3 regions of the Amycolatopsis sp. lyj-112 genome follow, and region 2 is predicted to be linked to each of the others. Evidence: riboswitches for the same ligand, from Rfam matches in the RefSeq annotation. Region 2 holds a riboswitch; each other region holds the start of a gene.
The links. Region 2 has a riboswitch for S-adenosylmethionine ahead of ACLJRL_RS07345 (methionine ABC transporter ATP-binding protein). Riboswitches for the same ligand answer to the same signal wherever they lie in the genome.

Region 1 (7,234 bases), on a different contig from region 2:
GGTCGCGGGTGATCTCCAGATGCAGCAGACCGAGGAAGCCGCAGCGGAAGCCGAAGCCGAGCGCCACTGACGTCTCGGGCTCATAGTCCAGCGCGGCGTCGTTGAGCTGAAGTTTGTCCAGGGCCTCGCGCAGGTCGGGGTAATCCGAACCGTCCACCGGATACAGTCCGGAGTAGACCATCGGTTTCGGCTCGCGGTAACCCGCGAGGGCCTCCTTCGCGCCGTGGCGCTCGGACGTCACGGTGTCGCCGACCTTGGACTGACGGACGTCTTTCACGCCGGTGATCAGGTAGCCGACCTCGCCGACGCCGAGCCCCTTGCTGGGCTTGGGCTCCGGCGAGATGATCCCGACTTCCAGCAGCTCGTGCGTGGCGCCGGTGGACATCATCTTGATGCGCTCGCGCGGGGTGATCTTGCCGTCGATGACCCTGATGTAGGTCACGACGCCCCGGTAGGTGTCGTAAACCGAGTCGAAGATCATCGCCCGTGCCGGAGCGTCCGCGTCACCCTCCGGGGCGGGCACCTGCTTCACGACCGCGTCGAGGAGGTCACCGACCCCGACGCCGGTCTTCGCGGACACACGCAGCACGTCCGACGGCTCACAGCCGATGATGTGCGCGAGCTCGCCGGCGTACTTGTCCGGGTCGGCGGACGGCAGGTCGATCTTGTTGAGCACCGGGATGATCTGGAGGTTGTTCTCCAGCGCGAGGTACAGGTTCGCGAGCGTCTGCGCCTCGATTCCCTGTGCGGCGTCGACCAGCAGGACGGCCCCTTCGCACGCTTCGAGCGCGCGGGAGACCTCGTAGGTGAAGTCGACGTGGCCCGGGGTGTCGATCATGTGCAACACATGATCTTGCCCGGCGACCTTCCAGGGCAGGCGCACGTTCTGCGCCTTGATGGTGATCCCGCGCTCTCGCTCGATGTCCATCCGGTCGAGGTACTGCGCCCGCATGGCCCGTTCTTCGACCACGCCGGTGAGCTGCAGCATCCGGTCGGCCAGGGTCGACTTGCCGTGGTCGATGTGCGCGATGATGCAGAAGTTCCGGATCAATTCCGGCGGCGTGAAGGTCGTGTCGGCGAACGTCGTCAACGGGTTTCCTCGCGAAGGTCGGGGTGTGCCACCTCTATGGTCCCATGCCGCTCCGGGTGCGAGTGGGGGTCATCCCCGATGCGGCCTCCGGTGAGCTGTGGTGCCCTCGAAGTATGAGTACTTCACTGATCCAAATGCTCGACCGCACGTTCGGCCATCCCAGAGGACTGCTCGGCCGGTTCGGTGGCCTGGCGATGGCGCACGGCAACGCCGCCACCGAACTCAGAGTCGTCGAACTGGCGTCGATCGAATCCGGCGAAACCGCCCTCGTGGTGGGCCCGGGCCCAGGGATCGGCCTGCAAGCCGCCGCCGAGCGCGCCGGTCGCGCCATCGGCGTCGATCCCTCCCCGGAGATGCTGGCCCGCTCCCGCCGCCGGTGCGGCGACGAGGTGGAACTGCGCAGCGGGACCGCGGACTCCACGGGCGAGGACGACGAGAGCGTGGACGTGGTCCTGAGCGTCAACAACGTGCAGCTGTGGGAGGACCGGGCGGCCGGGTTCGCCGAGCTGTACCGCGTACTGCGGCCGGGCGGCAGGCTGCTGCTGTCGTCACACGAGAAGTGGCTGCCGGTGTCCCGCCACGAGCTGGCCGACGAAGCGGCCGCCGCCGGCTTCACCGACCTGCAGACCTGGACCTGGGAGCCACCGGGCTTCGGCGCCTCCCTCGCCGCTCAGCTGCGTGCGGTCAAACCCGCCACTTAGCGCGGGTCGGTGCGCAGCGGATGCTCCCGCGGCACCTCGACCAGCACGATCCGGGTGCCGTCCGGGTCGGCGATCCACGCCTCGTCCAGCCCCCACGGCTCACGCCGCGCCTCGCGGACCGGCTCCACACCCTTGGCCGCGAGTTCCTCGATCGCCGCGGACAGGTCGCGGACCTGCAGCCACAGGGCCACGTCGGGGGTCGGACCGGTCTTCCCGGTCCCGACGATCTCGAGTGATCCGTTCCCGGCGAAGAAGACCGTGCCGCCGGGGAACTCCTTGTCGATCGCCAGCCCCAGGGTGTCCCGATAGAACGCCGTCGTCACGTCGAGGTCCTTCGGGTGGATCAGCACCCTGCTGCTCAGCACGTCCATGGCTCAATCCTTACCGGATGCGTTCAGGCGATCGCAATCGCGGCGATGCCCGCGAGCACGACCACCGACCCGGCCAGCCTGCGGACGGCGTTCGCCTCCCCCAGCACCAGCCAGGCGGCCAGCCCGCCGAGGACGATGCTCAGCTCCCGAGCGGGTGCGACCAAGCTCACCGGGGCGATCTGGAGGGCGTAGAGGACCAGCAGGTAGGCGACCGGCGACAGAAGACCGACGATCAGGACTTCGCGCTTGTGCTCCCGCCAAAGCCACGAGACCTCTTCGCGGTCCTTCAGCGCGTACGGCGCCAGAAGCAGGCTCTGCACGATCGCCCCGGTCCCGAAGTAGACGATGGCGGCACCCCGAGCCCGGTGACCGAATGCGCGTCCCACAGCGTGTAGGCGGCGATCGTCAGCCCGGTCAGCAATCCGTACGCCACCCCTTTCCGGCGGGCCGTGCGGTCGGCGGCGTCGGCATCCGCCGGTGCCCGCCCGGTACCGATGACCAGTACCCCGGCGATCACGAGGAACGCCCCCAGCAGACCGAGCGGCCCCGGCCGCTCACCGAGCAGCACGACGGCCGCGAGCACCGAGATCAACGGGCCGGTGCCGCGGGCGAGGGGATACACGACGGACAGATCACCGACGGCGTAACCGCGCTGGAGGACGACCCCATAGGTGATGTGCAGCACCGCGGTGACCGCGGCGGCGAACAGCCAGGTCCACTGTGGACGCTGGGGCTCGATGGCGAGCGAGACCGCCATGACGGGAACGAGCACTACGGCGGACAGGCTGTAATACGCCCAGACGAACCGGGCACCACCGCGGCGGATCCGTTTGGCGGCCAGATTCCAGGCCGCGTGGATGACGGCGGCGATGAGGACCAACGACAGGGCGGTGGCGTTCACTGCGGACCTTTCCACTTTCCACGCATGCGGAAAGCCGGGTCCTCCAGGCTTTTGTCCCGTCAGATGAACGGCGGCGCTTCCGGCCCCGCCGATGGTGCCGCTCGGACCTGTCCCGCCTGCCCTGATTGTGTGGATCGCTGAACGCGGACCGGCGGCGGAACCCTAGGCACTACGATCTTCACCGTACCGCAGCCACCCTCCCGAGGCGGCCGCGATCACTACCGGGACGGCTGTTAAGCTGGCCGTTCACCGTCGTGTGGCATTCCGCAATGGAGGAAACCCGCGCCGCTTCCGAGCGCGCAGGGCCGTTCACAACGCGGCGGTGAACCACCGAGATACCAAGAGGAGCGCCCCCGTGGCCAACATCAAGTCGCAGATCAAGCGCATCACGACCAACGAGAAGGCGCGTCAGCGCAACCAGGCGATCCGGTCCTCGGTGAAGACCGCGGTCCGCAAGGTCCGCGAAGCCACCGACTCCGGTGACAAGGCCAAGGCCCTGGAGGCGCAGAAGGACGCGGCCCAGAAGCTGGACAAGGCCGTGACCAAGGGCGTTCTCCACGCCAACCAGGCCGCCAACAAGAAGTCCGCGATCGCGAAGCGCGTGAATTCTCTTTAATCGCGCGCTGACGTAAACGCGCCGAAGGGGCGTCGAACCGCTTGTCACTCACGTGGCGCGGGGAGGCGCCCCTTCATCGCGTTTACGTGGGCCTTCGGCCCGAAAGAGGCGCGCGACGGGTGAAGTCTCACCGTCGCGCTGGCGCGCTTCCGGTGAGACAGTCCGCCGGTCCAGATGTGGAGTGCGTTGCGTGTCGGGCTCGGTCCGGCGAGTGGTGTGACTCGGTACCGTCGGGCGGCGTCAGCGTGGGGTGCCGTGGGCGGCGATGATTTCCAGGACGGCGCGCTCGATGGCGTATTCGGGGTCCGCCGCCGCTCCCTTGACCTCGGCGTTCAGGCGGGCGACGACCCGCATGGCGGTGGCGAGGCCGTCCTGCCCCCAGCCTCGGGCCTGCCCCTGCGCCTTGCGCACCTTCCACGGCGGCATCCCCAGCTCACCGGCCATCTGGTTCGGGTTCCCGCGCCCGGCCCCGGACACCCGCGCGATCGTGCGGACGGCGTCGGCGAGAGCGTCCGCGACCAGCACGTACGGGACACCCAGTTGCATCGCCCAGCGCAGCGCCTCCAGCGCGGCCGCCATGTCTCCGCCGACGGCCTTCTCGGCGACGGCGAACCCGTTCACGTCCGCGCGGCCCCGGTGATAGCGGCGCACGGCCTGCTCGTCGACCGTGCCCCCGGCGTCCGCGACAAGCTGGGTCGCGGCCGAGGACAGCTCGCGCAGATCCGAGCCGACGGCGTCGATCAACGCCAGCACGGCCGCGCCGTCGATCTTCCCGCCCACCCGGCGAACTTCGTTGCGGACAAAGGATTCCCGCTCAGCGGCTTTGGTCAGCTTCGCGCATTCGACGATCTCCGCCCCGGCCTTCTTCAGGGCACCCGGCAACGCCTTCGCGGCCTTGCTTCGGCCGCCTCCGCTGTGCACGACGACGAGAACGATGCCTTCGGCGGGCGACTTGACGTAGGCCATCACCCCGTCGGAGAGCTCCTGCGAGATGTCGTGCGCGGACTCGATGACGATGACCCGGCCTTCGGCGAACAGCGAGGGGCTGACCATCTCCGCGAGGGCGGGGACTGTGAGGTCGGACACCCGGATCCGGGTGAGGTCCGCGGTCGGATCGGCCGCTTTGGCCGCGTCCGAAGCGCCGCGGACAGCGCGTTCGATCAGCAGCTCTTCCTCGCCGAGGACCAGGACCAGCGGCGATGGGGCGGAAGCTTGCGTCGTCACGGTGACGATCCTGCCACTCCTCTTCTCGCGTGCTTTGTCCGGTGACGTGTTCCGGGCACGGTGGCCCGACCCCGGCACCATGTCGTACGGTGTAACCGAGGCGACGCGATCTTGTGCGTGCCGACAATCGAATACCGCTCATCCAGAGGGGCAGAGGGAACGGCCCGATGAAGCCCCGGCAACCGGCGTCAGCCTGTCATCCCGCGATCGCGGGGTAGCTGACGATCACGGTGCCAATTCCGGCCCGCCTCGGCGGGGCAGATGAGGAAGGACCTCGTGATGACCGCAACCCTCGGAACGACCTCCACCACCAAGACCCCGGACCTCGGACCGGCCGTCGAACTGGTGTCGAAGGAAGAGGGACACCGGCAGCCGCTCGCCCCCGAATTCGTTTCCGCCGAAGACTTCTCGCCGCTCGAGGTCGCCTACGACTTCGGCCGTGTGCGCCGTGAGGACATCGAAGCCGGACCGAACAACATCTGGCGCTACAAGAAGCTCCTCCCGGTGCCTTCGAACGTCGAAGAGATCCCCAACACCGAGCCCGGTGCAACGCGGCTCGTCCAGGCCGACAGGCTGGCGAAGGCGTTGGGCGTCAAGAAGGTCTGGGTGAAGGACGACACCGGCAACCCCACGCACTCGTTCAAGGACCGCGTGGTCGCGGTCGCGCTGGCGGCCGCCCGCGAGTTCGGATTCGAAGTGCTCGCCTGTCCGTCGACAGGAAACCTGGCCAACGCGGTCGCCTCCGCCGCGGCCCGCGCCGGCTGGCGGTCGGTCGTGCTGATCCCGAAGAGCCTCGAGCGCGCCAAGATCCTCACCACCGCCGTGTACGACGGTGACCTGATTGCCGTCGACGGCAACTACGACGACGTGAACCGGCTCGCCACTCAGCTCGCCTCCGAGCAGGAGAGCTGGGCGTTCGTCAACGTGAACGTCCGGCCCTACTACTCGGAAGGCTCCAAGACGCTGGCCTTCGAGGTCGCCGAGCAGCTCGGCTGGCGGATTCCCCCGCAGATCGTGGTGCCGATCGCCTCCGGTTCCCAGCTCACCAAGGTGGACAAGGGTTTCCGCGAGTTCGGCCAGCTCGGCCTCGTCGAAGAGACGCCGTACAAGGTGTTCGGCGCGCAGGCCACCGGCTGCTCCCCCGTCTCGGCCGCGTTCCGCGCGGGCCACGACGTGGTCCAGCCGGTCAAGCCGGACACGATCGCCCGGTCGCTGGCGATCGGCAACCCGGCCGACGGCCCCTACGTCCTCGACGTGGTCAACCGCACCGGCGGCGCGATCGAAGACGTCACCGACGAAGAGGTCGTCGAAGGCATCCGGCTGCTGGCCCGCACCGAAGGCATCTTCACCGAAACCGCCGGTGGAGTCACCGTGGCGACGGCCAAGAAGCTCCTCGCGGCGGGCAAGCTCGACCCGGACACCGAGATCGTGCTGCTGATCACCGGTGACGGCCTCAAGACGCTCGACGCCATCGAGGACAAGGTCGGCCCGAAGGCCACCGTCTCGGCCTCCGCCGACGCGGTCCGCGAGGCACTCGGCATCTGAGTTCCGTCGGCCCGCCTCAGGAACGAGGCGGGCCACGGGGCTCACCCCGGCGCACCAGGGCGAGACCTCGCGTGTCGGCGACGACCGCGGTGTCGCCGTCCGTGTCCGTCCTCGCGATCGTGGCACCGACGGCCGTCAGGTTGTCCAAAGTGGACTTGTTCGGGTGGCCGTACGTGTTCCCGGCACCGACACTCACCAGCGCCACTCGTGGCGCGACGGCGTTGAGGAAATCCGGTGCCGTGTAACGGCTTCCGTGGTGCGGAACCTTCAGGATCTCGGCATGCAGGTCCCTCCCTTCGGCCAGCAGGTCTGCCTGCGCGGCCAGTTCGACGTCGCCGGTCAGCAACACCCGGCCCGCCGGAGTCGCGGCCCGCAGGACGACCGAGCCGTTGTTGATCACCGTCCCGTCCTGCTCGACGGCCGATCGCCGCGTGACGTAGTGGGGCCCCAGTACGTCCAGTGACAGCCCCGGCCATTCGAGCCGCTGCCCGATCCCCAGTTCCAGCAAGGGAATCCCCCGACGCGCCGTCTCGTCGGCGACCTGCTGCCACGCCCACGCGGGGGCCCGGCCGGGCCCGACGGCGACCGCTCCGACCGAACGGCCCTCGAAGACCGATTCGAGACCGCCGACGTGGTCGGCGTGCAGGTGACTCAGGACGACCAGCGGGACCCGGTCCACACCGAGCCTGCTCAAGCACTCATCCACCGGCCCGGGTTCCGGTCCGGTGTCGACCACCACCGCCCTCCCCCGCTCGGCCGTGGCGAGGACGACGGCGTCGCCTTGCC
Region 2 (7,234 bases):
GAAGGTCTCCGAAGAGGTCATCACCGAGGCCAAGCCCAAGATCGTCAAGGTCGGTACGAAGAAGCCGGTGGATCCGCCCATCGGCGACGCTTCGTCCTGGGACCGCATCGCGCAGTGTGAGTCGACCGGTAACTGGGCCGCTAACACCGGCAACGGTTACTACGGTGGTCTTCAGTTCAACAAGAGCACCTGGGATGCCTACGGTGGCGCGCAGTACGCCTCCTACCCGCACCAGGCCAGCAAGGCTCAGCAGATCGCCGTCGCCGAGAAGCTTCGTGACGACCGCGGTGGCTACGGCGCCTGGCCGCACTGTGGCAAGAAGGCTTGACGCCAGACTCCTCTCCTCCCCTCTGAAGGTCATCGTGTGGGCGCCCGTTGCTCACAAGGTGGCCTTCAGGGCGTTTCAGGGCCATTGAGCGGTGCTCTGTCCCCATCGGGGAGCCGGTCGAGAATCCGTTGGTGCGTCGTTGGCGAAGTTTCCGTTCTGGATCTTGGTCTCGACAGACGTGACCACCAACGCGAAGGCCGGACATGTGCCGCCTTCCGAGCCTGCTCGGCGCCGGCGCCCGCCTTCGCTCCGCCGACATCCGGGCGCTGACGTCTGTCGCTCCGTTGCCGCGTCTGGGCGGCGGGAGGGCGATGGTGCGGGATAGCGGGCATCGGGCGGGGCGACGGCTTCTTGAGCGACTCTGCCGGCTGAGCCTGTTCGGCGGCGATCCGATCTGATTCCTGGCGAGGTGCCGGGATGTCCGGACCGCATCCGGCAAGATCGACGATCTCTGCGAACGCATCGCCGCGTCGCTCTGCCGGTGTGCGCTGATCGGCCTCCCCGCTCGGCTCCGGGTGGGCGAGCGGGACAAGTAGCGCGTTCAGCCTGGCGCCTGTCTCGGAATCGAGGTTGCCCCGCATGTCCCAGCGGCCGGTTCGTTTCTGGCGCAGCCAGAACTCACTTCGCGGACGCCGTGTCCGCGGGTTCTCGGAGTCGTTCCCCTCTGGATCGAGGCGCGCGATCCAGTCGGTTCCGGCCACTGTGACCTCGCGAGGTCGTGCGACGCCGGCGAGGCTCACCAGGTCCTCTTCGACTTCAAGCCGTGTACTTGCGGGAATGCGCTCTGGAAGCCTTCTCATGACCGCGACGATGCGGTCGATGCCGGCATCGACCAGCACTCCTGTGGCGGCGGCGACTCCGGTCAAAGGCGCGATGGGTGGAGCCGAGGTGCCGTCGCGCGTGCGTCTCGAGTTGAGTGCGAGTGCCCGGTCGGTCACCTTCTTCGCCTCGGCCCGGGGCACCCGGGCCGCGTGCTCGTAGAAGACGGCGATCGAGTTGTATCCGTAGAGGTCCCGGACGCCGCGTGACTCGATCTCGGCCAGGATCTGGCCGACTTCGGCGAACAGACGTCGCCCTTCGCGTAGCCGTGTCTGCAACTCGTTGAGAAGCAGCTCGGGCTCACCTTCCGGCAGGTTATGCGGGAAGGCCTTGGGGGTGTTTGTGCTGGTCATCCCTCGATTGTCGCGGTGTGTTCGAACAAATGCACGGTCTCATTCTGGTGAATCCTGATCACTCTGCGAGCGCGCGATCCTGCCTCTATCACCCTGGAGTGGGATGCGATCCAGGCCCGCTACTCCCTAAGGATGTTGCAGGTGAGTTCGGGACTCTTCGAAGGAGCCTGGGGTCGGCGAAAGCCTTGGTCTCCGGGCTGCGGTCCCGTCTGACGCTGCCAGCGCGGCGCGGATGTGTGGCCCCTCAGGGCTCTCCTCGGTTATTCCGCCGACCTGTTCGCGCGTTGCCATTCCTCGCGGAGTACCCCGTACACAACGGCATCGTGTACGCCGCCGGACCAGCGCCGGGCTTGCCGGAACCGGCCTTCCTCGACGAAGCCCAAGCTGCGTCCTACGGCGATCATTCCCGGGTTGCCCGAGAAGGTGGCGAAGTCCAGCCGAAGCGCGTCTGTCCGCGCGAACAGGTAGCTCGTCCATAGACGCAGCGCCTCGGTGCCGAACCCTCCACCCCAGTACAGCTCGTCGTAGATGACCAGCCCCAGCCGACGCCAGTCGGTTTCTTCGCTTTCCCAGTACCAGCTGACCTGGCCGATCAATCTGCCATCGCCGAGGTCGGTCACGGCAAGGCTGGTGCGGGGATCGGGCGTGACCGTGCGGCTGGTGAGTTTCAGCGCCCGTGAACCGGCCTCATCGGCAGTAGGGCGACCGAAGTACGGTCCGTTCGTCTCATGCCATGGCCGCGCGGGATCGAGTAGGTCCCTGAGCGGTGCGAAGTCGGATGGCTGCCAGTCACGCAGCCGGACCTTGTCCCCTTCGAGCGCAACGTTGTCCACCGGCCAATCGTGGCTCACCGGGGCTGGTTACGATCGTCGGGTGACTGAACTGCTCGGGCCTGCGGAGATCAGGGCGCTGGCGTCCGAGCTGGACGTACGTCCGACCAAGAAGCTCGGCCAGAACTTCGTGCACGACCCCAACACCGTCCGCCGCATCGTCGAGCTTTCCGGAGTCGGTGAAGGCGATGTGGTGCTCGAGGTCGGGCCGGGGCTCGGCTCGCTGACGCTCGGGCTGCTCGCGGCCGGTGCCGAGGTCGTCGCGGTCGAGATCGACCCCGTGCTCGCCGGACGTCTGCCGGAAACCGTGGCCGAGCGGGGCGGTGCCGAAAAGCTGACCGTCGTTCGGGCGGATGCCCTGCGGGTGACGGCGGCAGACCTGCCGGGGCAGCCGACGGCGCTCGTGGCGAACCTGCCGTACAACGTCGCTGTCCCCGTCGTGCTCCACCTGCTCGCCGAGCTGCCGTCACTGACCAGCGGACTCGTGATGGTCCAGACCGAGGTCGCCGACCGGATGGCCGCCGGCCCGGGAAGCCGGACCTACGGCATACCCAGTGTCAAGCTCGCCTGGTACGGAAAGGCGCGCAAGGTCGCTGCGGTGCCTCGTTCGGTGTTCTGGCCCGTGCCGAACGTCGACTCCGCCTTGGTCGCCTTCGAACGCGGCGAAGTGGTGTCGTCTGTTGAGCGAGGTCGCCTGTTCGCAGTCGTCGACGCCGCTTTCTCGCAGCGGCGGAAGACCTTGCGTGCGGCGTTGGCTTCCTGGGCCGGTTCGGCTGAACGTGCTGGACAACTGCTCGAGAAGGCCGGCATCGACCCCAAGACCCGCGGGGAGCAGTTGGACGTTCATCAGTTCGCTCGGATCGCCGCCGCGGCTGACTGACGGGGTAGCCGGCGGAGGCGAGTGTCGGCGGTCTACGCAGGTCGTCGCGCCGGAGGTCCTTGGTCCAAACCTCGTGGCGGGTGTGGTCGAGACCGCACGGACGCGGATGTCGACAGAGGTCAGTACGGCTGCGTGAATGGTCGTCACGAGCGTCCTGCTTCCGGCCTGTCTCTGCAGGCAGAGGCCTTGATTCGAATCGTGAACATCCGCTGTCATCCCAGAATATGGATGGCTGATCCTGTATTATGGACGCGACCAGTCGTGTGATCTGCGCCTACGCGCTTGCTTTCATCTAGTGAGATCGGTTTTACTCAGTAAGCCATCCCGAGCGACTGAGAGACCTGGCTCGCCGAAGTCGCAGCAACCACCCTCCACAGGGCAGGTGCTACCGCCAGGACCGATGGAGGCTGTGCCTAATGAACAGGGTCACCCACCCGCTCCTGCTGACCAGGCGACGCGTTGTCGACGAAGGTCGCCGCACGGTAAGTGCGTGTCGACGCTCCACCGTTACTGCCTGAGTCTTTTCCCTTTCCTCTGAAAACCGTCCGCTCTGGACGGTTAATCGGTGACGGTTGGCGCGCTCGAAAGAAGCAGCGCCCCATTTGCATGGAGCCCTTCGTGATCACTGTCGAAAACCTGTCCAAGTCCTTTCCCCTCAACGGAAATCCCGTGGTCGCCCTGCGCGACGTCAGCGTGGACATCCAAGCCGGCTCGTTGTTCGGAGTAGTCGGTCCGGCGGGCTCCGGCAAGTCGACCCTCGCTCGTTGCATCGGCCTTCAGGAGCGTCCCGACCGGGGCGTTGTTCGTCTCGACGGCCTCAACACCGGGACCCTCGACGGACGCCGCCTGCGGGAGATCCGCCGTCAGGTCGGGGTCGTCAGCACCAAGCCTGAACTGCTCGCCGAGCGCACCATCGCAGGCAACATCGCTTCTCCGCTCGAGCAGCTGGGCCTCGACGGGCCGCAGCGTCGAAACCGGGTCGGCAACTTGCTCGACCTGGTCGGACTCAGCCAGCGGGCGGGTCAGCGACCGGGCGAACTGACCGAGGGACAGCTGCGCCGGGTGGCGATCGCCAAGGCGCTTGCCGCCGGGCCGGCCGTGCTCCTGGCCGACGACCCGACCGCGGGTGTGCGGCCCGAAGAGTCCGGTGCGGTCTTGACCGTGCTCGACCGTGCGCGTGCCGAACTCGGGGTCACCGTGCTGCTCACCACTCCTGACGCGAGCGTGGTCCGGCGTGTCTGCGACGACGTCGCCGTTCTGGAGTCCGGAGCGATCATCGAGCGCGGGACCGTGCTCGACCTGGTCTCCGACCCGAACAGCCGGACCGCGCAGGCACTGTTGCCCACGATCGAGACCAGCCGGGCGCAGACCGCAAAGTACGACCGAGCCGTGGACGTCGTGCTGGTCGGTTTCGCGTCGGTCGGTGCGCTGCTGCCCGAGGCGGCAGGGCGCTTCGACGTCGAACTCGCCACCATCGGCGGTGGTTTGACCCGGATCGGCGACACCCCGGTCGGGCGTTTCCGTCTCGGTGTGCGCGGCGAGCGCGCGGATGCCGCGCTCGCGTGGATCGCCGAGCGCGGTGGCCACGTGAGCCACCCTGTTCGCGGACCGCAGGGCGTCGCTGCCTGATTTTCTCTCGAATGGGCCGCTCAGGACGAAATCGGTCTTGAGCGGCCCGTTCGTGTCTGACTCGTCCTGTTCGCTTTCTCCTGGTGGCAGCACAAGTGGGGTGGGCACGTAGGCTTGAGGCGTGCTCGCCGTCGTTCCGCCCCCAGTCACCGTCAGGGTTCCCGCCAAGGTCAACTTGCACCTGGCGGTCGGTGACGTACGCCCGGACGGCTACCACGAGCTGGTGACCGTGTTCCAGGCGCTTTCACTGACCGACGAGGTGACCGTCGCGGCCACCGACGATCCCGGCGTCGAGGTCTACGGCGAAGGTGAAGGTTCCGTACCGACCGGCGCCAACAACCTGGCTTGGAAAGCGGCGCAGGCGCTGGCGGCCCACGTCGGTAAGGCAGAGGCCGAATCCAAGGTTCGCGTTGTGTTGCGCAAAGGCATTCCGGTCGCCGGCGGGATGGCCGGGGGCAGTGCCGACGCGGCCGCGACCTTGGTCGGGCTCGCGTCACTCTGGAAACTCGAAATTTCTCGCGATGAACTGGCAGGCATCGCCGCCAAGCTCGGCAGCGACGTTCCTTTCGCGCTCTACGGCGGGACGGCGCTGGGCACGGGGCGTGGTGAGCAGCTGGTGCCGGTGTTGTCCCGGCACACGTTCCACTGGGTGCTGGCGTTCGATCAGCGGGGCCTCTCGACACCGAGGGTGTTCGGCGAGCTGGACAGGCTGCGCGAAGAGGGCAGCCCGCCGCGGATCGGTTCGCACACGCCTGTGGTCGAGGCGCTCGCGTCCGGTGACCCGCGGCAGCTCGCGTTGCTGCTGGGCAATGATCTACAGGCGGCTGCCGTCTCGTTGCGTCCTGGCCTGCGTCGTACCTTGCGGGCGGGAGTCAACGCCGGTGCGCTCGCCGGGACGGTGTCCGGGTCCGGGCCGACCTGCGCGTTTCTGTGCGCGGACGCTCAGTCCGCGGTCGAGGTCGCCGCAGAACTGTCCGGTGCCGGGGTGTGCCGGACGGTCCGTGTCGCGCACGGACCGGTTCCTGGTGCCCGGCTGGTCGGCGGGGATGACGCGCCGCGTCCGACTCCGCCGCGGGTGCACGCGTGACGGTGTCCGAAATGGACATCGACTAATTCGTTGTGGTGCAAGCTTTCGGAAAGGATCGGCTGAGGAATGGCCAACTTGGTCAACCTGGAGTCGGTGAGCAAGTCCTACGGGGTGCGCCCGCTGCTCGACGGTGTTTCGCTCGGAGTGGCGGAGGGACAGCGCATCGGCGTCGTCGGCCTCAACGGGGGTGGAAAGACGACGCTGCTGGAAGTCCTCGCAGGACTCAATGAGCCGGATACGGGGCGGGTCAGTCAGGTCCGGGGCCTGCGGATGGCCGTGGTGACGCAGCGGACCGAACTTCCTGTCGGGAGCACGGTCGGCGATGTCGTGCTGGAGCGCTACGGCGCCGAGCACGAGTGGGCCGCTGACGCGCGTGTCAGGTCCATTATGGATGGTCTGGGGATGACCGCGCTCGGCGTCGACAAGCCGACGGCGAACCTGTCCGGTGGTGAACGGCGCCGGGTCGCTCTGGCCGCGGCGCTCACCGGTGAACTGGACCTGGTGGTCCTCGACGAACCGACCAACCACCTTGACGTCGAAGGTGTGCGCTGGCTGGCGGATCACCTGCTCAACCGCAGGATCGCGGTTGTGGTCGTCACTCACGACCGGTGGTTCCTCGACACCGTGGCGAGTGTGACCTGGGAGGTCTCCAACGGTCGTGTCGAGCAGTACGAAGGTGGCTACGCGGACTGGATCTTCGCGCGGGCGGAGCGGGCGAGGCTGGCCGCGACCGCCGAGGAGAAGCGGCAGAACCTGGCGCGCAAGGAACTCGCGTGGCTGCGCCGCGGTCCGCAGGCAAGGACTTCGAAGCCGCGTTATCGCGTCGAAGCCGCCGAGGCCTTGATTTCCGACGTTCCAGAGCCGCGCGATTCGGTCGAGTTGCAGGCGTTCGCGCGGCGTCGGTTGGGAAAGACAGTGCTGGAACTCGAGGACGCCAGCATGACCGTCGGCGACCGCACGCTGCTCGATCACGTCACGTGGCGGATCGGGCCCGGCGACCGGGTCGGCCTGGTCGGCGTCAACGGGTCGGGCAAGACGACGTTGCTCAAGCTGCTCGGCGGCGACGTGGATCCGATGACGGGCCGTCGCATCGAGGGGAAGACTGTCAGCCTCGCGCACTTGCGCCAGGAACTTGACGACCTGCCGGGTGATCTGCGCGTTCTGCAGGCAATCGAGGAAATCGCCGGAAGGGTCGTGTTCGGCAAGCAGGAGCTGACCGCATCGCAGCTGGCGGAGAAGCTCGGATTCCCCGCGGCGCGACAGTGGACACCGGTCGAAGATCTATCCGGTGGTGAGAGGCGTCGCCTG
Region 3 (7,234 bases), on a different contig from region 2:
CGGGTGGGCGAATCCGAGGGTCTTCGCGTGCAGCCACTGCCGCGACAGCCCGAGCTTGCGCGCCAGCACCGGGTCCGCGCCGTAGGTCAGGTCGCCGACACACGGGTGCTTGAGCGCCGAGAAATGCACGCGGATCTGGTGCGTGCGGCCGGTCTCCAGCTTGATCTGGGCCAGCGACGCGGCGCGGAAGGCCTCGACGACCTCGTAGTGCGTGACGCTCTCCCGCCCGCCCTGGACGACGGCGAACTTGTAGTCGTGCCGGGGATGCCGGTCGATCGGGGCGTCGATGGTGCCGCGTATCGGATCCGGGTGGCCTTGGACGATGGCGTGGTAACCCTTGTCGACGGTGCGTTCCTTGAACGCCCGCTTCAGCACGGTGTACGCGTGCTCGCTCTTGGCCACCACCATCACGCCGGTGGTGCCCGCGTCCAGGCGGTGCACGACGCCCTGGCGCTCCGCGGCACCGGAGGTGGCGATCCGCAGCCCGGCGGCGGCGAGGCCACCGACCACGGTCGGCCCGGTCCAGCCGGGGCTCGGGTGCACGGCGACACCAACCGGCTTCGAGATCACGACGATGTCGTCGTCGTCATGCAGGATCCGCATGCCCTCGACCGGTTCCGCGATCACCTCGATGGGCGAGGCGGGCTCGGGCAGGGTCACTTCGAGCAGCCCGCCGGCGGCGAGCCGGTCGGACTTCCCGGCGGGCCTGCCGTCGAGCAGGATCTCACCCGACTCGGCCAGGTCCGCCACCACCGTGCGGGAAAGTCCCAGGAGTTTCGCCAGCCCCGCGTCGACGCGCATTCCGTCGAGCCCGTCGGGAACGGGCAACATTCGCGCGCTCATTCGCTTGCCGCTTTCTTCTTGTCCTTGGTGGACGTTCCGTCATAGTCCTTGCCCAGCAAGGAAAGAATTACGATGAGGACACCGCCGACGCAGATGGCGGAGTCGGCGACGTTGAAGATCGCCCAGCCCTGCCCGTTGGGGGCGAAGGCGGAGATCATGTCGACGACGTGGCCCTGCAGTGGGCCGGGCGCGCGGAAGATCCGGTCGGTCAGGTTGCCGAGCGCACCCGCCAGCACCAGCCCGAGCCCGATCGCCCAGCCGACCGAGCGCAACCGCCGGGACAGCCAGACGATGGCGACCACGACGGCGGCCGCGACCAGCGCGAGCACCCAGGTCAGCCCGGTCGCCATCGAGAAGGCGGCGCCGGGGTTGCGCACCAGCTGGAAGTAGACGAGCCCGCCGAGGAACTCGACCGGCTCCTTGCCCTCCAGGTTGGCCACGGCGAGCTGCTTGGTGAGGAGGTCCAGCCCCCACAGCACCGCGGCGACGACGAACACCACACCGACGCGCTTCTTCGGCAGCGACGGCGCCGGTGGCGCGGTCTCGGGCTCTGTACTCACTCCCCTATTGTCCACGGAGCGTGTTCAGGTCCCCTCGGCGGCCGCCTTCGGCCTGCGCGGCATCGGTCAGGCGCAGAAAGGGGGGAGCTCCCGCGGGTCCGACTCCGGCACCCAGCGGCCGTCCGGCTTCTCGTACTGCCAGCGGGCGCCACGGGCGACGATCTGGCGCAGCGCCAGCACGACCCGGTCCACGTGCTCGGCGGTGCTGCCGAGGCCGAGGCTGACCCGGACGGCCTGCTGTCCCCGCGAACCGGCGGCGGAGATCAGCCGCTTGGTCGCGACGTGCGCGCAGAACGCGCCGTCCCGCACGCCGATGCCGTATTCCGCGGAAAGGACCGCGGCGAGCCAGCCGGGATCGAAGCCGTCGACGACGAAGCTCAGGGTGCCGACCCGGTCGACAGGCGCGTCGAACAGCCGCAGTTCGGCGAAACCGGGGATACCGGCGAGACCGCGACGCAGCCGCGCCAGCAGTTCGTCCTCGTGGGCGACGATCGCGTCCCAGTTCCCGGCCAGCGTCTCGCAGGCGACACCGAGGGCGTAGACGCCGACAGTGTTGGGGGAACCGGCTTCGTGCCGCTCGGGGCCGGCGTTCCAGACGACGCCGAGGTCTTCGGAGTCACGGGTGACGAGCTTGGTCGCGCCGCCGCCGGCGAGGTACGGCTGGGCGGCGCGCAGCCAGTCGGCGCGGCCGATCAGCGCGCCCGCACCGAAAGGCGCGTAGAGCTTGTGCCCGGAGAGCGCGATGTAGTCGACGTCGAGCTTGCGCAAAGAGATTTCGCGGTGCGGCGCCAGCTGTGCGGCGTCGAGCGCGATCCGGGCGCCGTGCTGACGCGCGACGGCGGCGATCTCCTTGACGGGCAACAGTTCCCCGGTCACGTTGGACGCGCCGGTGATGACGACCAGACGCGGTCCCTGGGGGCAGCCGGCGAGTGCTTCGTCCACAGCGGACACCGCGGCGAGACGCGTGCGAGGGGTCTCGATCCGGCGGACGTTCGGACCCTTCCACGGCAGCAGCGCGGCGTGGTGCTCGGTGTCGAACACGACGACGGACGTGTGCTTCGGCAGGCTGCGCGCGAGGAGGTTGAAGGAATCGGTGGTGTTGCGGGTGAACACGACGGCGTCGGTCGTGCGGGCGTCCACGAACTCGCGCAGGATTCCCCGCGTGCGCTCGTAAAGCTTGGTGGAGACCTGCGAGGCGAACCCGGCGCCGCGGTGCACGCTGGCGTACCAGGGAAGGAACTCGTCGACGGCGCGCCGCACGGTGTCCAGGCACGGCGCGCTCGCCGCGTGGTCGAGGTTGGCGTAGCCGATGTCGCCGCCGGTGACGAGCGGGACCCGCAGATCGGCGCAGGCGACGGTCGGGATTTCCTGCGTGGCAACGGTTTCCGCGACATCGCCGGTGTTCGCGGCGGGGGCGTTGGTGCGTTCGAGAGCGAGAGTCATCGTCATCCTCCGGGCCTGGGGACCCGACGAGGATCCCGCGCTTGCCCGTCGCACCACGCGACGAGCCAGGTCCTCACCCGGGGCACCCCACCGCGGAAGGAGGGTTGCCGGTCAGCTAGCCGGGGCTTGACGCTGACACTCGTGACCTAAGAACGAAGTTAGCCGATGCCGGTGGGATCAAGCCACCCCTTGCCCGCATGTTGAGACGCCGCTCACGCTTTCCGCAAGCGAAAAGAACCCCGCAATTAGTCCTCTACTTGCGGTAGTTGCACAGACAAGTACCGCAAGTAGAGGACGAAACGCGGGAGGTCAGATGCGAGGTCAGATGCGGAATCGGCCGGGGAGGGAAACGGTGGCGCGGGACGAAACCTGGGTCGCGGTACCCGAGTACTGATCGGTGCCCTCGGTGAACTGCCAGTCGCCGAAGGTCTTGCCGTTCACCGCCTCGCCGTGGGCGTCGGCGACCTTGGTCGAGAGGTCGTCGTAGGACACGCCGTTCCAGTTGCCCGCGCCGACGCCGAAGTCGCGCGAGTCACCGTTCGCCACCGCGGTGGGCAGGCTCCACAGGGTGAAGTGCACGTGGGCGCCGGTACTGCTGCCGCCACAGGGCAGCGCGTTCCCGGTCCGGCCGAGGGCGTCACCAGGCACGACCTGCTGACCGTCGGTCACCGAAATGCCCTCGATGTGGTAGTACCCGGTGCGCCAGCCGTCGGCGTGGTCGATGGTCACCCAGTCGCCGCCGTCGCAGTGCTGGATCCGGACGGTGCCCGCCAGCGGCGCGCGCACGGTCTTGTCCGCGGGGCTGAAGTCGATGGCGTTCTTCACGCCGGTGGACCCGTTGTCGGAGTGGATCCCCGCCGAGTAGAGCGACTGTCCGGTCTCGAACGGCAGCCCGAACGCCGGGAACGCACCCGCGGCCGCCGCAGGGGTCGAAAGAACCACCCCGACGAGAACGGCCACGGCCCCCAGACCGGCGAATCGCGTAGGAAGCTTCGTCACCTTGCGTACTCCTTACCCCGTGACACTCACCCATTCGATGGAGTCAATTGCGGGGAAGGTAATCCAAAAGGAGTACAAAGTGAACTAATTGTAGAGAAATTTTCGTGATCAACCGACTAAAGGCTGGTGCGAGTTCGTGACCTACTGGCCGGATTCGCCCTTCCACCTGGCGAGGCGACCGGCCCGGTCGACGGCCCGCAGGCGTCGTTCGGCCGCGTCGCGCGCCTCAGAGGTGGTCACGACGAGTAACTGATCTCGTTCCTGCAGCCGGGTGTCCTTGTTGGGCGTGAAGCCGGTGCCGTCCCGGACGAGCAGGCTGATCGTCGCGCCCACCGGCAGCCGCAGTTCCGCCAGGTAGACGCCGTGCATCTTCGACCCGGAGTGGATGCGGACCTGCAGGAGTTCGGCGCCCATCTCGTCGAGCGGCGCGGAGTCGACCTCGATCTCGTGCACTTCGCCGCGTTGCGCCAGCCCGAGGATCCTCGCGAGCGGGCTCAGCGTCGCACCTTGCAGCAACGTCAGCACGATGACCAGCACGAACACCGCGTCGACCAGTTCTTGCGCCCCCGGCACCCCGGAGGAGAGCGGGATCAGCGCGAGCACGATCGGCACGGCACCGCGTAGCCCGGCCCACGACAGGAACACCTGATCTCGCCAGGGGATCTTGAACGGCAGAGCCGACAGCATCACCGACAGCGGGCGGGCGAGCAGCAGCACGACGGCGCCCGCGACCAGGCCCTGGACCAGGCTCTCGAAGATCCTGCTCGGCGAGGCGAACAGGCCCAGCAGCACGAAGAGCCCGATCTGCGCGAGCCAGCCGAGCCCTTCGGCGAACGACAGCGTGTCCGAGCGGTGCGGCAGCTTCGAATTCCCCAGCACCAGCGCGGCGACGTAGGTGGCGAGCAGTCCGGAGGCGTGCGCGAGCTGCCCGCTCGAGTACGCCACGACGCAGACCGCGACCGTGGCCAGCGGATACAGGCCGGTCGCCGGGAGCGCGGCCCGCCGGAGTGCCTGCGCGCCGAACCAGCCGAAGGCCAGGCCGATCACCAGCCCGGCGGCGAGTTCGTAGACCACCAGCAGCGGCAGCGACCAGTCGATGGTCGTGCCCTCGGCCAGCACGACGACGGCGATGTAGGCCGGGGCGTCGTTGATCCCCGACTCGATCTCCAGCGCGCCGACGAGCCGCTTCCCGACACCCGCCGATCTCAGGACGGAGAAGACCGCGGCGGCGTCGGTCGACGCGAGCACCGCGCCCCACAGCAACGCCATCCGCCAGTCGAGGCCCAGCAGCCAGTGCAGAGCGGCGCCGGTGACCGCGATACTCACCACGACGGCCACTGTGGACAGTGCGATTCCGATGCCCAGCGAGGGTTTCACCGCGCTCCACCGTGTGGTGAGACCACCTTCGCTGAGGATCATCACCAACGCGGCGAGGCCGAGCGACTGGGTGAGTTCGGGGTTGTCGTACTGGATGCCGAACCCGGCTTCGCCGAGCAGAACACCCATGCCCAGATAGAGCAGCAGCGAAGGCAGGCCGACCCGGATCGACACCCGGACGGCGATCACCGCGACGAGGAGCACGGCACCGCCGGTACCCAGAATGAGCGGGAGCTGCTCCATGTCGCCTCCCGTCCGGTCGCCGTGAGGGCTCCAGAATAGTGAGGCGACGGTCGTCACTCGATCGTGTACCGGTCGCAAACCGTCCGGAAAGGCTGTGTTACAGACTGTCCTCTACGGACTGCGCAGCGCCGGAAGGTCGACGCCGAGGTCGGCGAACGGCCTTTCCGCCGCAGGCAGGACTTTCACCGCCCGGTTGCCCTCACGCGACAACCAGCCGGCACTCACTCCGTGAGACAGTAACGCCGCCGGGACACGTCCCGCCAAATGATCACGCCGGACCGTCCAATCCAGACAGTCGCGCAGCATCGGGCGTCGGCTGTCGGCGATCTCCACCCCGAGCGCGCCGAGCACTTCGCGCCCACGGCCGGTCAGCGTCAGGCCGTCGGCCTCGTCGACCAGCCCGGCGGTGAGCATCCCGTCCCGCAACGCGACCCCGACCGTCCCGGCGAGGTGGTCGTAGCAGGTCCGGGCGAATTCGAGCCGCTTCACCCGGACCGACGAGCGCAATCCCTGCACCGGGCGATGTTCGGCGTGCTGCGCCAGATGCTCGATCAGCTCCGCCACCCGGGGATCGGCGATCCGGACGTACCGGTGCCGCCCCTGTTTGACCCGCACGACGAACCCGGCGTCGGTCAGCTTCGTGACGTGTTCGCTGGCGGTCGACGCGGCCACCTTCGCCGCTCCGGCCAGCTCGGTCACCGTCCAGGCACGCCCGTCGAGCAACGCGAGGCACATCGACGCGCGGCTCGGGTCGGCGAGCACGGCCGCGACCTCGGCCAAGGCGATCGTCTCCATGCGTTCACCGTAGAAGACCACCGCTTCGGCCGGGACCGAAATGTCAGCCCGCCAGGAACTTCGCCGCCAGCTGCACCGCGGGCTTGGAATCGTTGGAGCCTTCGAGCATCACCGCGAAGGCGACGTCTCCGCGATAGCCGACGAACCAGCCGTTGGCGTCGACACCGGAGCCGAACTGCGCGGTCCCGGTCTTGCCGAAAACGGCTCCGCTGCCCTTCAGCGCCTTCGCCGTCCCTGTCGTGCAGACCTCGCGCATCATCGCCCGGACCTGGTTCAGCACTCCGGCCGACGGGGCCTGATAACCGGTGTTGACAGTGGTCTCGAGCCCCTGCCACAGCTTCGGCACCACCGGTTTCCCGGCCGCGACCGTGGCCGCCATGAGCGCCGCGCCGAGCGGGCTGACCTGCACCCGTCCCTGGCCGATCCCGGCCTCGACCTGCTCATCGCCGCTGCCGGAGGCCTCCACCTTGCCGGTCTCGGTGGACAGCCCCGGGATCTCGAAGTCGGCGTTGAGGCCGAACTGGGTCGCCGCCTTCGCGAGGCCGTCCCGGGGCAGCTGACCCGCGAGCCGCCCGAAGGTCGTGTTGCACGAGGCCGCGAACGCCGTCTTCAGCGAGACGGTCCCCAGCTCGAACCCGTTGTCGTTCTTGAGGGTGCGGGTCCCGATCTGTTCACTGCCCGGGCAGGCGACCTGCGCGTCGACGGAAACGCCGCCCTGCTGCAGCGCCGCTGTCGCCGTGGCGATCTTGAAGGCCGAACCGGGCGCATACAGGCCGCTCAGCGCCTTCGGCTGGTTCCCGGCCGCGGCGTTCTGGGCGACCGCCAGGATGTCGCCGCCGGTCTTCATCGCGACGATGATCGCGGACCCCTGATAGCCGTCGACGGCCTTCTGCGCGGCGTTCTGGCTCGCCACGCTCAGCGTCGAAACCAGCGGTTTGTCGGTCTCCTTCGGCTGACCGAAGAGTGTCTCGACC

Region 1: it holds a riboswitch for S-adenosylmethionine, as region 2 does, so the genes downstream of both, thrC (threonine synthase) here and ACLJRL_RS07345 (methionine ABC transporter ATP-binding protein) in region 2, are expected to answer to the same signal.
Region 3: it holds a riboswitch for S-adenosylmethionine, as region 2 does, so the genes downstream of both, ACLJRL_RS35735 (aminotransferase class V-fold PLP-dependent enzyme) here and ACLJRL_RS07345 (methionine ABC transporter ATP-binding protein) in region 2, are expected to answer to the same signal.

What each region holds. Positions count from the first base shown of each region.
Region 1 covers NZ_JAJPWS010000006.1:139,008-146,241, forward strand. Annotated here, with positions in the region: gene lepA (translation elongation factor 4) at 1-1,090, opposite strand, end outside; gene ACLJRL_RS21830 (class I SAM-dependent methyltransferase) at 1,204-1,791, shown strand; gene ACLJRL_RS21835 (VOC family protein) at 1,788-2,162, opposite strand; partial or broken gene ACLJRL_RS21840 (DMT family transporter) at 2,186-3,063, opposite strand; gene rpsT (30S ribosomal protein S20) at 3,419-3,679, shown strand; gene holA (DNA polymerase III subunit delta) at 3,920-4,903, opposite strand; SAM riboswitch class I at 5,039-5,171, shown strand; gene thrC (threonine synthase) at 5,183-6,448, shown strand; gene ACLJRL_RS21860 (ComEC/Rec2 family competence protein) at 6,465-7,234, opposite strand, start outside.
Region 2 covers NZ_JAJPWS010000002.1:120,568-127,801, reverse strand. Annotated here, with positions in the region: gene ACLJRL_RS07365 (transglycosylase family protein) at 1-328, shown strand, start outside; gene ACLJRL_RS07360 (DUF222 domain-containing protein) at 394-1,500, opposite strand; gene ACLJRL_RS07355 (GNAT family N-acetyltransferase) at 1,761-2,333, opposite strand; gene rsmA (16S rRNA (adenine(1518)-N(6)/adenine(1519)-N(6))-dimethyltransferase RsmA) at 2,374-3,210, shown strand; SAM riboswitch class I at 3,527-3,617, shown strand; gene ACLJRL_RS07345 (methionine ABC transporter ATP-binding protein) at 3,829-4,839, shown strand; gene ACLJRL_RS07340 (4-(cytidine 5'-diphospho)-2-C-methyl-D-erythritol kinase) at 4,961-5,926, shown strand; gene ACLJRL_RS07335 (ABC-F family ATP-binding cassette domain-containing protein) at 5,993-7,234, shown strand, end outside.
Region 3 covers NZ_JAJPWS010000016.1:164,619-171,852, reverse strand. Annotated here, with positions in the region: gene ACLJRL_RS35745 (RluA family pseudouridine synthase) at 1-843, opposite strand, end outside; gene lspA (signal peptidase II) at 840-1,403, opposite strand; gene ACLJRL_RS35735 (aminotransferase class V-fold PLP-dependent enzyme) at 1,470-2,846, opposite strand; SAM riboswitch class IV at 2,879-2,993, opposite strand; gene ACLJRL_RS35730 (M23 family metallopeptidase) at 3,168-3,845, opposite strand; gene ACLJRL_RS35725 (potassium/proton antiporter) at 3,987-5,465, opposite strand; gene ACLJRL_RS35720 (ArsR/SmtB family transcription factor) at 5,577-6,260, opposite strand; gene ACLJRL_RS35715 (penicillin-binding transpeptidase domain-containing protein) at 6,304-7,234, opposite strand, start outside.